3 regions of the Streptomyces sp. NPDC057438 genome follow, and region 2 is predicted to be linked to each of the others. Evidence: riboswitches for the same ligand, from Rfam matches in the RefSeq annotation. Region 2 holds a riboswitch; each other region holds the start of a gene.
What was found. A riboswitch is a leader RNA that binds a small molecule or an ion and turns the genes downstream of it on or off. The one in region 2 is predicted to bind thiamine pyrophosphate.
Positions count from the first base shown of each region.

Region 1: another riboswitch for thiamine pyrophosphate. It lies ahead of ACFU5F_RS27625 (thiamine ABC transporter substrate binding subunit); the one in region 2 lies ahead of thiO (glycine oxidase ThiO).
Region 3: another riboswitch for thiamine pyrophosphate. It lies ahead of thiC (phosphomethylpyrimidine synthase ThiC); the one in region 2 lies ahead of thiO (glycine oxidase ThiO).

Region 1 is NZ_JBHVDD010000060.1:4,301-8,277, reverse strand. Features, by position in the region: gene ACFU5F_RS27635 (ABC transporter ATP-binding protein) at 1-40, opposite strand, end outside; gene ACFU5F_RS27630 (ABC transporter permease) at 40-1,758, opposite strand; gene ACFU5F_RS27625 (thiamine ABC transporter substrate binding subunit) at 1,734-2,825, opposite strand; TPP riboswitch at 2,913-3,020, opposite strand; gene rlmN (23S rRNA (adenine(2503)-C(2))-methyltransferase RlmN) at 3,124-3,977, opposite strand, start outside.
Region 2 is NZ_JBHVDD010000038.1:35,535-39,511, forward strand. Features, by position in the region: gene ACFU5F_RS21585 (Rv2175c family DNA-binding protein) at 1-246, opposite strand, end outside; gene ACFU5F_RS21590 (NAD(P)/FAD-dependent oxidoreductase) at 305-1,522, opposite strand; gene ACFU5F_RS21595 (hypothetical protein) at 1,586-1,942, opposite strand; TPP riboswitch at 1,995-2,106, shown strand; gene thiO (glycine oxidase ThiO) at 2,104-3,279, shown strand; gene thiS (sulfur carrier protein ThiS) at 3,294-3,494, shown strand; gene ACFU5F_RS21610 (thiazole synthase) at 3,499-3,977, shown strand, end outside.
Region 3 is NZ_JBHVDD010000045.1:35,225-39,201, reverse strand. Features, by position in the region: gene ACFU5F_RS23795 (SsgA family sporulation/cell division regulator) at 1-94, shown strand, start outside; gene ACFU5F_RS23790 (YibE/F family protein) at 125-1,594, opposite strand; TPP riboswitch at 1,666-1,822, shown strand; gene thiC (phosphomethylpyrimidine synthase ThiC) at 1,815-3,659, shown strand; gene ACFU5F_RS23780 (VWA domain-containing protein) at 3,776-3,977, shown strand, end outside.

The DNA.
Region 1 (3,977 bases), on a different contig from region 2:
CGTCGAACCGTACGGTCGCCTTCTCCAGCCCGAGCAGCATCAGAACTCCCCCGTGCGATCGGTGCGCAGACGTTCCAGCACCAGCAGGGCCACCGCGCACACCACCATCAGAATGGTCGAAAGGGCCATCGCCTGGCCGTAGTTGAGGTCACCAGGGCGGCCGAGCAGCCGTGCCACGGCGACCGGGAGCGTGGGGTTGTCGGCCCGTGCGATGAACACGGTCGCCCCGAACTCCCCGAGCGAGACGGCGAAGGCGAACCCGGCCGCGACCAGCAGGGCCCGCCGCACCATCGGCAGGTCGACCTCGCGCCACACCCGCCACGGCGAGGCCCCGAGCACGGCCGCCGCCTCCCGCAGCCGTTCGTCCACCGCCCGCAGCACGGGCAGCATGATCCGTACGACGAACGGGACGCCCACCAGGGCCTGGGCCAGCGGCACCAGGATCCAGGACGACCTCAGGTCCAGCGGCGGCTCGTCCAGCGCGATCAGGAACCCGAAGCCGACGGTCACCGCGGACACCCCGAGCGGCAGCATGAGCAGCGCGTCGAAGCCCCGGACCAGGCGGCCGGCCCGCCTGGTGAGCGCGGCCGCGGCGAGGCCGCCGACCAGCAGGGCGATGCCGGTCGCGGCGAGCGCGTACCGGAGCGAGTTGCCGACCGCCTCGATCGGCGCCACCAGGAAGATCCCGCTGTCGTCCTGGGTCAGCGCCCTGTAGTAGCCGAACCCGGGCGCGTGGAGGGACCTCTCCACCAGCACGCCCAGCGGCAGCAGGATCAGCACGACGACGGTGACGAGCACCCCGCCGAGCAGCGCCCACTGCCCTGCCCCGCGGGGCCGCCGGGCCGTGAGCGAGGGATCGACCAGCCGCAGCGCGCTCTCCCGCCGCCGTACGGTCCACGCGTGCACGGCGAGGATCAGTCCGACGGCGAAGAACTGCACGAGCGTCAGCACGGCGGCCGCCGGCAGGTCGAAGATCTCCGAGGTCTGCCGGTAGATCTCCACTTCGAGGGTCGAGAAGGTCGGCCCGCCGAGGATCTGCACCACCCCGAAGGAAGTGAAGGTGAACAGGAAGACCATCAGCGCCGCGGCGGCCACGGCGGGTGCGAGCGCCGGGAGCGTCACCCTCCGCCAGGCCGCCAGAGGGGACGCCCCGAGCATCCGCGCGGCCTCCTCCTGCCGCAGGTCCAGCTGCGACCACAGCCCGCCCACGGTCCGGACGACGACCGCGTAGTTGAAGAAGACATGCGCGAGCAGGATCGCCCAGACCGTGGTGTCCAGCCGTACGCCCCACAACTCGTCGAACAGCCCGCCCCGTCCGACCAGGGCCAGGAAGGCCGTGCCGACGACCACGGTCGGCAGCACGAACGGGACGGTCACGACAGCGCGCAGCACGTCCTTGCCCCTGAAATCGAAGCGCGCGAACACATACGCGCCAGGGAGCGCGATCAGCAGGGTGAGGGCGGTCGAGACGAGCGCCTGCCAGGTGGTGAACCACAGCACGTGCCGGATGCCGGAGTCGCCCAGCACCTCCCCGATCCGCCCGAGGTCCCAGCTCCCGCTGGCTTTCAGCCCCCGTGCGACGATCGCGGCGACGGGATAGGCGAAGAACACCCCGAAGAACGCGACGGGCAGGGCCATCAGCCCGAGCCTCGCCGCGCTCCCCGTCCGACGGGAACCGCGCGCCCCGGTCCCGGCAGGCGCCTTCGGCCTCCCCGGCCCCGTTGGCGGCTTCGCTACTTCAGTACGAGCGAGGTCCACGACTTGACCCACTGGTCACGCTTCTCGGCGATCTTCTCCGGCGCCATGGTCTCGGGATCCTTCGCCGCGGGCCCGTACTCGGTGAACTCGGCGGGCACGGCCGCCCCGTCGACCACCGGGTACACGAACATGTTGAGCGGCATGTCCTCCTGGAACCTCTTCGAGATCAGGAAGTCGATCAGCGCCTTGCCGCCCTCGGTGTTCCTCGCGTTGTTCAGCAGCCCGGCGAACTCGATCTGCCGGAAGCAGGTGCCGTCCGCGACCCCGGTCGGCGCGGTCTTCGGACGCGGGTCCGCGTAGACGACCTCGGCGGGCGGCGAGGAGGCGTACGACACGACGAGCGGCCGGTCGCCCCCCGCCTTCCTGCCGTCCGTCGACCCGGAGAACTCCTGGTAGTACGCCTGCTCCCAGCCGTCCACGACCTTCACGCCGTTGGCCTTGAGCTTCTTCCAGTAGCCCTCCCAGCCACCGTCGCCGTACTTCGCGGCCGTGCCGAGGACGAAACCGAGGCCCGGCGAGGAGGTGGAGGCGTTCTCGGTGACGAGGAGGTCCTTGTACTCGGGCTTGATCAGATCGTCGAAGGTCTTCGGCGGCTCGATCTTGTTCTTCTCGAAGTACGCCTTGTCGTAGTTGACGCAGATGTCACCGGAGTCGATGGGCGTGACCCGGTGTTCGGCCTCGTCCAGCTGGTACGCGGCGCCGACCTTGTCGAGCCCCTTCGCCTCGTACGGCTGGAAGAGGCCGTTGTCGAGGGCGCGGGACAGCAGGGTGTTGTCGACGCCGAAGAAGACGTCGCCCTGCGGGTTGTCCTTGGTCAGGATGGCCTGGTTGACGGCCTGGCCCGCGTCCCCGCTCTTGAGGACCTTGACCTTGTACCCGGACTCCTTCTCGAACGCCTTCAGCACGTCCTTGGAGTAGGCGAAGGAGCCGTGGCTGACGAGCGTGACGGTCTTGGAGCCGGCCCCCGACCCGCTGTCCCCGGAGGACGAGGACCCACACGCGGACAGCGTGACGAGCCCGAGGCCGACGGCCGCGGCGACGAATGTTCTGATGTGCGCTGACTGCACTGGATTCCTCCTGGGGTGACCAGGAAGAGACGCGGCCCTGCCCGGGTGGCTCCGGAGATCCGGAGCCACCCGGGCAGGGCGCAACAGCTTGAGTGATGACCGAACTTCCTACCCAGAATGACCTGGGCGAGGTTCAGAGGGTCTGCGGCCCGCTTGCCGCACTCTCAGCGCTGTGGCGCTCCCCTGTCGGAATATGAAGATGTGTACGGGGTCAGCGTACCCCGTGGCCGGTTTACGACTCCTGCCGGTGGCCGTGTGCCGCTCCCTGGCCGCCGGCCCCGAACAACCCGTCCGCGGTCTACCGCTCGGTGGCCGCCAGCTGCCCGCACGCACCGTCGATCTCCTGGCCGCGGGTGTCCCGGACGGTCACCGGCACCCCGTGGGCGGCGATGGCCTCGACGAACGCCTTCTCGTCCTCGGGCCGGGAGGCCGTCCACTTGGACCCCGGAGTGGGGTTCAGCGGAATCAGGTTCACGTGCACCGGCTTGCCCTTGAGCAGCCGGCCCAGCCGGTCACCGCGCCACGCCTGGTCGTTGATGTCCCGGATCAGCGCGTACTCGATCGACAGCCGGCGTCCGGACCGGGCCGTGTACTCCCACCCGGCGTCGAGGACCTCACGCACCTTCCACCGCGTGTTCACGGGGACGAGGGTGTCGCGCAGTTCGTCGTCCGGCGCGTGCAGGGAGATGGCGAGCCGGCACTTGAACCCCTCGTCGGCGAACCGATGGATGGCGGGCACCAGCCCCACCGTCGACACGGTGATCCCGCGCTGCGACAGCCCCAGCCCGTCCGGCTCCGGATCGGTGAGCCGACGGATGGCACCGACGACCCGGTTGTAGTTGGCGAGCGGCTCGCCCATCCCCATGAAGACGATGTTGGACAGCCTCGCGGGCCCGCCGGGAATCTCACCGTCCCTGAGCGCCCTCATCCCGTCCACGATCTGGTGGACGATCTCGGCGGTGGACAGATTCCGGTCGAGCCCGGCCTGTCCGGTCGCGCAGAACGGGCAGTTCATCCCGCACCCGGCCTGCGAACTGATGCACATCGTCACCCGGTCCGGGTACCGCATCAGGACCGACTCGACGAGCGTCCCGTCGAACAGCCGCCACAGCGTCTTGCGGGTGGTGTCCTGGTCGGTCGACAGGTGCCGCA
Region 2 (3,977 bases):
GTCGGTGAAGCCGTCGTCCCTCAGCAGGGTCAGGGTGCCGGTCAGGCCCTTGACCACCTTGTCCTCGTCGATGAAGGCGGCGGGGACGTGCAGTGCGCGGTTCTCGCCCCGGCGTACGGCGATGAGCTGGCCTTCCTTCACCAGCTGCCGCACCCGGGTCACCTCGACGTCCAGCATCTCTGCGATGTCGGGGAGGGTCAGCCACGCGGGGACGAGAGCATCGATCTTTGCGTCAATCTCGGTCACGTCTCCAAGACTGCCATCTGGGACTGACAGTGGGTAGCCGGGGCGCCCGGGGCCGGCTCTAGAGCGCCGCCGCCTTCAAGGGCCGGGCCGGGTCCCTGAGCAGCTCCGGGTCCACCGGCGTGCCCGCCTCGATCAGGCGGCGGCCCTGGGCCAGGTCCCGGGGCCGGCCCACGGCCAGCAGGGCGACCAGGCGGCCTTCGCGGAGCCAGCAGACCGACCAGGCGGCGCCGGTGGGGTCGCCGCGCCGGACCATGGTGTCGGCCGAGGCGTGGTCCCCGGCGTACTGGACGAAACGGCCGAACTGCTCGGACCAGAAGTAGGGGACGGGGTCGTAGGGCGCGGGGGTCTCGCCGACGATGTTCGCCGCGACCGTGCGGGGGCCTTGGAGGGCGTTGTCCCAGTGGTGGACGAGGAGGCGCCGGCCGTACCTGCCCGAGGGGAAGGAGGCGCAGTCGCCGACCGCGTAGACGTCGGGCGCGGAGGCGCGCAGGTGGTCGTCGGCCACCACCTCGCCGTACGTGCCCAGCTCGATGCCGGAGTCCTTCAGCCAGGCCGTGGCGGGGCGCGCGCCGATACCGACGACGACCGCGCCCGCCGGCACGCGGGTGCCGTCGTCCAGGACCACCGTCCCGGGCTCGACGCGCTCCACGCGCGCGTGGGTGCGCAGGGTGGCCCCGCTGTCGGCGTACCAGGCGGCCATCGGCGCGGCCACCTCCGCCGGCAGCGCGCCCGCGAGCGGGCGGTCGGCCGCCTCGACGACCGTCACCGCGCAGCCCGCCTCGCGCGCGGCCGTGGCGAACTCGGCGCCGATCCAGCCCGCGCCGACGACCACGATGTCGTGCTGGCGGGCCAGGACGGGCCGCAGCCGCTCGGCGTCGTCCAGGGTCCGCAGCAGATGCACCCCGGGCACGCCCTCGGCACCGGGCAGCATGATCGGTTCCGCGCCGGTCGCGAGGACGAGGAGGTCGTACGGGACGGGCCCGGCAGCCGTGTCGAGCGCGTGGTCGGCGGGGCGCAGGCCCAGCACCTCGCGGCCCAGCAGGAGTTCGATGCCGAGCGCCTCGAAGTCGACGTCGAAGGCGGAGCCCTCGGCCTTGCCGAGCAGCACGGCCTTCGACAACGGCGGGCGGTCGTAGGGCTGATGGGGCTCGGCCCCGATCAGTGTCACGTCGCCGCTGAAGCCCTGTTCGCGCAGCGCGACCGCGGTCTGCACGCCCGCCATGCCCGCGCCCACGACGACCACGCGCCGCGCCGGCGTCCCGCCCCTGTGCCGCATCTGCTCGCTCACCCGGTCACCATAGACAACCGGCATCCGGTCGGTCAGCCGGTGGGGCGGCGGTCACTCCCCCGCGACCTGCCCCACGACCTCCTCCACCACGCTCGTCCCGCTGCCCGGCCCCGACTCCCACTCCCAGGTCTCCTCCAGCCGGACGCGCCCGTCGGCCAGTTCGACGACCAGTGAGGCGCAGTGCCCGGACGCGGTGGTCCCGTCGGTCTTCAGCTGCACGTACCGGAAGTCCAGCCGGTCCCCCGCGCGCGTGCCCACGAGACGGCCGCGCACGACGTCGCCGCCCGTGTACTCGGCCCAGATCTCGCCGTCCCTCTCGTGGTAGACGAACCGGGTCCGGGTGCCCACCTGGCCCGGGGCCTGGTCGGCGACGGGGGCGAGGACGAGACCGTCGAGCGAGCGGGCCATGGGCGGAGGCTCCCTTTCTGAGGCGAACGGTGAGGGCTAGGGTGGGCCACCGTAGAGCACTCGCGGGAGCCCGGACGCACCGGGCTGAGAGGGAGGCTGGCGGCCTCCGACCGTACGAACCTGATCCGGGTCATGCCGGCGAAGGGAGGGGCTGGACGCCCATGTCGCGTACGCACACGTCAGACGTCCTCGTCGTGGGGGGCGGAATCATCGGGCTCGTGACGGCGTGGCGGGCCGCGCTGCGCGGGTTCGCCACGGCCGTGGTCGATCCCGAGCCGGGCGGCGGGGCCGCGCAGGTGGCGGCCGGGATGCTCGCCGCCGTCACCGAACTGCACTACGGCGAGCAGACGCTGCTGGGGCTCAACGTGGAGTCCGCACGCCGCTATCCGGGATTCGTGGCCGAGCTGACGGAGGCGACCGGCCTCGGTCTCGGCTACCGCCGCTGCGGCACGCTCGCCGTCGCGCTGGACGCCGACGACCGCGCCCATCTGCGTGAACTGCACGCCCTGCAACGCCGGTCGGGGCTGGACCCGGAGTGGCTGAGCGGCCGCGACTGCCGCCGGCTGGAGCCGATGCTCGCACCCGGGGTGCGGGGCGGGCTGCGGGCCGACGGGGACCACCAGATCGACCCGAGGCGGCTCTCCAGGGCCCTCGTCGCGGCCTGCGGGCGGGCCGGGGTGGTGTTCCACCGGACCCGGGCCGAGGAGCTGACGGTGGACCGGGAGCGGGCCACCGGGGTCCGCACCCGAGAGGACGACCGGCTGTCCGCCGGGCGGGTCGTCCTCGCGGCCGGCAGCCTCAGCGGGCGGCTCGCCGGGGTCCCGGACGACGTGGTGCCGCCGGTGCGGCCGGTGAAGGGACAGGTGCTGCGGCTGACCGTGCCGGAGCCGTACGCGCCCTTCCTGAGCCGTACCGTGCGGGCCGTGGTGCGCGGCAGCCATGTCTACCTGGTGCCGCGCGAGAACGGCGAACTCGTCGTCGGCGCGACCAGCGAGGAGCAGGGCTGGGACACCACGGTGACCGCGGGCGGGGTGTACGAACTGCTGCGGGACGCCCATGAACTCGTCCCCGGGATCACCGAACTCCCGCTCACCGAGATGCGCGCGGGCCTGCGGCCCGCCTCCCCCGACAACGCGCCGCTCCTCGGGCCCACCGGGCTCGACGGCCTGATCCTCGCGACCGGGCACCACCGCAACGGGGTGCTTCTCACCCCGGTCACCGGCGATGTCCTGGCCCATGTGCTGACCACGGGCGAACTGCCGGAGGAGGCCCGCGACTTCACACCGCTGCGGTTCCGCGCCGGCGCGGCCCGCCGACTCATGGAGCAGCCCGTATGAACACCTCCGGGACCCTGACCGTGCTCGTGAACGGGGAACGGCGGCTGATCGCGCCCGGCACGGCGCTGGACGCCCTGGTGCGCACGCTCACCCCGTCGCCCTCCGGTGTCGCCGCCGCGCTCAACGAAACCGTCGTCCCGCGCGCGCGGTGGACCACCACCGCCCTCGCCGAGGGGGACCGCGTCGAGGTCCTCACCGCCGTCCAAGGAGGCTGACCGCATGGCAGACGACCCCTTCGTCCTCGGCGGCACGACCTACTCGTCCCGCCTGATCATGGGCACCGGCGGGGCGGCCGGCCTGGACGTCCTGGAGCGTGCGCTGGTGGCCTCCGGCACGGAGCTGACGACCGTGGCGATGCGCCGCGTGAAGGCGTCCGTGCACGGCTCCGTCCTGTCCGTGCTCGACCGGCTCGGCATCCGGGTGCTGCCCAACACGGCCGGCTGCTTCACGGCGGGCGAGGCCGTGCTGACGGCCCGCCTCGCGCGGGAGGCGCTCGGGACGTCCCTGGTCAAGCTGGAGGTCATCGCCGACGAGCGCACGCTGCTGCCCGACCCCATCGAGCTGCTCGACGCCGCCGAGACGCTCGTCGACGACGGTTTCACCGTGCTGCCGTACACGAACGACGATCCCGTGCTCGCGCGGAAGCTGGAGGACGTGGGCTGTGCCGCGATCATGCCGCTCGGTTCGCCGATCGGGTC
Region 3 (3,977 bases), on a different contig from region 2:
GCCGCTGGGGCAGGAGCGCTCCCTCGCCGACTTCGACACGCTGCTCGACGAGGCTCTGGACCGCATCCTGGCGGAGGAGCAGAGCGCGGGATGAACCGTTACGGCGCCGGGGTGCCGTAACGCTTCAGCGCTTGCGGCGGCGGCCTCGTCCCCCACGTGCCGGAGCGGGCACGGCGGCCGCTTCGGGGGCACCCGGGCGGTCGGCCGAGACGACCAGGGCTGCCAGCGCGGTGGTCACCGGCACCGAAGCCACCAGACCGATCGAACCGACGAGCGTGCGCACGATCTCCTCGGCGACCAGTTCGCTGTTGGCGACCGTGCCGACACTGCTCTGCGCGATCGAGAAGAGCAGCAGCAGGGGCAGCGCGGCACCGGCGTAGGCGAGGACGAGGGTGTTGACCACCGACGCGATGTGGTCCCTGCCGATCCGGATGCCGGCGCGGTACAGCCCCCGCCAGCCCATCGCCGGATTGGCCTCGTGCAGCTCCCAGACCGCCGAGGTCTGGGTGACCGTCACGTCGTCGAGTACACCGAGCGAGCCGATGATGACGCCCGCGAGCAGCAGACCGCTCATGTCGATCGTCGGGTACAGCCCGTGGATCAGACCGGTGTTGTCGTCGGTGTTGCCGGTCAGATAGGCCCAGCCGATGAAGCCCGAACCCAGCAGGCCGATGAGTAGCAGCGAGATCAGGGTGCCGATGACCGCCACGGAGGTCCGGGCCGAGAGCCCATGGCACATGTACAGGGCGATCAGCATGATGGCGCTTGCCCCGATCACCGCCACCACCAGGGGGTTCGAGCCCTGGAGGATGGCCGGCAGGATGAAGAGGGTCAGCACCATGAAGCTGATGGCGAGCGCCACCAGGGCCATGACACCGCGCATCCGGCCCACCACCACGACGGCGAGGGCGAAGATCCCGGCGAGCAGAGCCATCGGGAGCTTCCGGTTCACATCGGTGACCGAGTACTGCAGGTCCTTGGGCGCGGCGGGCTCGTACGCGACCACGACCTCCTGGCCCTGCTCCAGTTGCCGCGACTGGTCCGGCTGAACGATCTCTGTGAACGTACGGCCCTTGTCGTCGCCGGTGTCGACGCGGATCGTGGCCTTCTTGCAGGTGCCGTCGGCCTGTTGCTGGGCGGAGGATCCCTCGGCGGTGGAGGTGTTGCCGGTCGGGGAATCGCCCGAGGCGTTCACCGACGAACAGGCGACCTCGTCGACCTTTGTGACAGTGGCCTGCTGTGTCTGCCGGTCGAAGCCCACACCGGTGCGCTCGTGCCCGGGGGCGCCGCCGGGCCAGAGCACGACGAGGCCGACGACGACTGCGGTCGCGAAGGGGATCAGCACCGCCGCGATGACCTTGCGCAGGTGCTGCGAAACGGGAGCGGCCGGGCCGTGACTGTGGGAGTGCCCGTGGCCGCCGGAGGACGGGCCGTGTCCGTGGCCGTCCCCGGAGCCCCGGCCGCCGCCGGAGCCGTGGCCGCCTCCTGGACCGTAGCCGTGGCCGCCGTCGGATCCATGCCCATGACCGCTTCCGGGGCCATGACCGTGGGGAGGCTCGGGGGGCGGAGGTGGGGGCTGCTGCGTCGTGGTCACCGACCGATCATCGCAAGAACGAGCGATGCCCACTGTTCACCGCGCCACATCTGCCGCTAGCGTGGAGGCACCTTTGCACACGCGGGAGCTCGGAGCACCGGGCTGAGAGGGCGCTGACCTCCGCAGACGCGATGTTTCACGTGGAACATCGCCGGGCGGAAATCGCTGCGTCGACCGCTGAACCTGTTACCGGGTAATGCCGGCGTAGGGAGTAGGTCTCATGACCATCGAGGACACACGCACGCCTGCCTCCAGTCAGACGGGCGGGACATCCGCTCCGTCCGAGGGCGAAGAAACCGCGAGTCAACAGCCCCTGGAGGCCGGGAAGTCCATCGGCTGGCACAAGGCGTACATCGAGGGCTCTCGCCCCGATCTGCGGGTGCCGGTCCGCCAGGTGCACCTGACCAACGGACAGTCCGTCACCTTGTACGACACCTCCGGCCCGTACACCGATCCGGCGGTGGAGACCGACGTGCGGCGGGGGCTGCTTCCCGTTCGCGAGAACTGGATCATCGCCCGGGGAGACACCGAGGAGTACGCGGGCCGCCCCGTGCGCCCCGAGGACGACGGGATCAAGCACACCTCGCCGCGCGGCGGACTGCGCAACCTCGACGCGGTGTTCCCGGGGCGGCCACGTCAGCCGCTCCGGAGCCGCGACGGCCGGGCGGTGACGCAGCTCGCCTACGCACGGCGCGGGGAGATCACCCCGGAGATGGAGTACGTGGCCGTACGGGAGAACGTCTCGCCCGAGGTCGTCCGTGAGGAGATCGCCGCGGGCAGGGCCGTACTGCCCGCGAACGTGAACCACCCGGAGATCGAGCCGATGATCATCGGCAAGCGGTTCCTGGTGAAGGTCAACGCCAACATCGGCAACTCCGCGGTCACCTCCTCCATCGAGGAGGAGGTCGAGAAGATGACCTGGGCGACCCGCTGGGGCGCCGACACGGTCATGGACCTGTCCACGGGCCGGAACATCCACACCACCCGCGAGTGGGTGCTGCGCAACTCCCCCGTGCCCATCGGCACCGTGCCGCTCTACCAGGCACTGGAGAAGGTCGACGGCCGGGCCGAGGAGCTGACCTGGGAGATCTACAAGGACACGGTCATCGAGCAGGCCGAGCAGGGCGTCGACTACATGACGGTCCACGCGGGTGTGCGCCTGGCGTACGTACCGCTCACCGCGAACCGAAAGACCGGCATCGTCTCGCGCGGCGGCTCGATCATGGCGGCCTGGTGCCTGGCCCACCACAAGGAGTCGTTCCTCTACGAGAACTTCGCGGAACTGTGCGAGATCCTCGCCGCCTACGACGTGACGTACTCGCTGGGCGACGGTCTGCGGCCGGGGTCCATCGCGGACGCCAACGACGAGGCGCAGTTCGCGGAGTTGCGCACGCTCGGGGAACTCAACGCGATCGCCAAGGGTTTCCAGGTACAGACGATGATCGAGGGCCCGGGACATGTCCCGATGCACAAGATCAAGGAGAACATCGAGCTGCAGCAGGAGATCTGCGACGAGGCTCCGTTCTATACGCTCGGCCCGCTGACCACGGATATCGCCCCGGCGTACGACCACATCACCTCGGGCATCGGTGCCGCGATGATCGCGTGGTGGGGCACCGCGATGCTCTGCTATGTCACGCCCAAGGAGCACCTGGGGCTGCCCGATCGTGACGACGTGAAGACGGGCGTCATCACCTACAAGATCGCTGCTCATGCGGCGGACCTGGCCAAGGGGCACCCGGGCGCACAGGCGTGGGACGACGCGTTGTCGGACGCCCGCTTCGAGTTCCGCTGGGAGGACCAGTTCAACCTGGCCCTCGATCCCGACACGGCTCGTGCGTTCCACGACGAGACGCTCCCGGCGGAGCCGGCCAAGACGGCCCACTTCTGCTCCATGTGCGGGCCGAAGTTCTGCTCGATGAAGATCAGCCGCAGCATCACGGAGCGGTTCGGTGGCGCGGCGGCCGAGGGGACGTCCCAGGACGAGATAGCCGAGGGGATGCTCCAGAAGTCCAAGGAGTTCGCACAGGGCGGGAACCGGGTGTATCTGCCGCTGGCGGAGTGAGGGCCGGCGTGTGATGCCCCGGCGTTCCGGGGCATCACCCGCCGGCGGACCGCGGCAGGTCTGTCCGGATCGCGGCAGGTCTGCCCTCCCGCGCCCTCGGCGGGCAGACTGCCTCCATGACAGCGAGAGCACTGAGCAAGGGTGCCAACCTTCCCGTCGACTCCTCTTCGGTACGTGTCGAACTGACGTGGTCCGAAGGCCCCGGCGTACCCGATGTCGACGCTTCCGCGTTGCTGCTCACCGATGTCGGACGCGTACGCGACGACGGTGACTTCGTCTTCTACAACCAGCCTCGGCACGCGTCGAACGCCGTGGCAC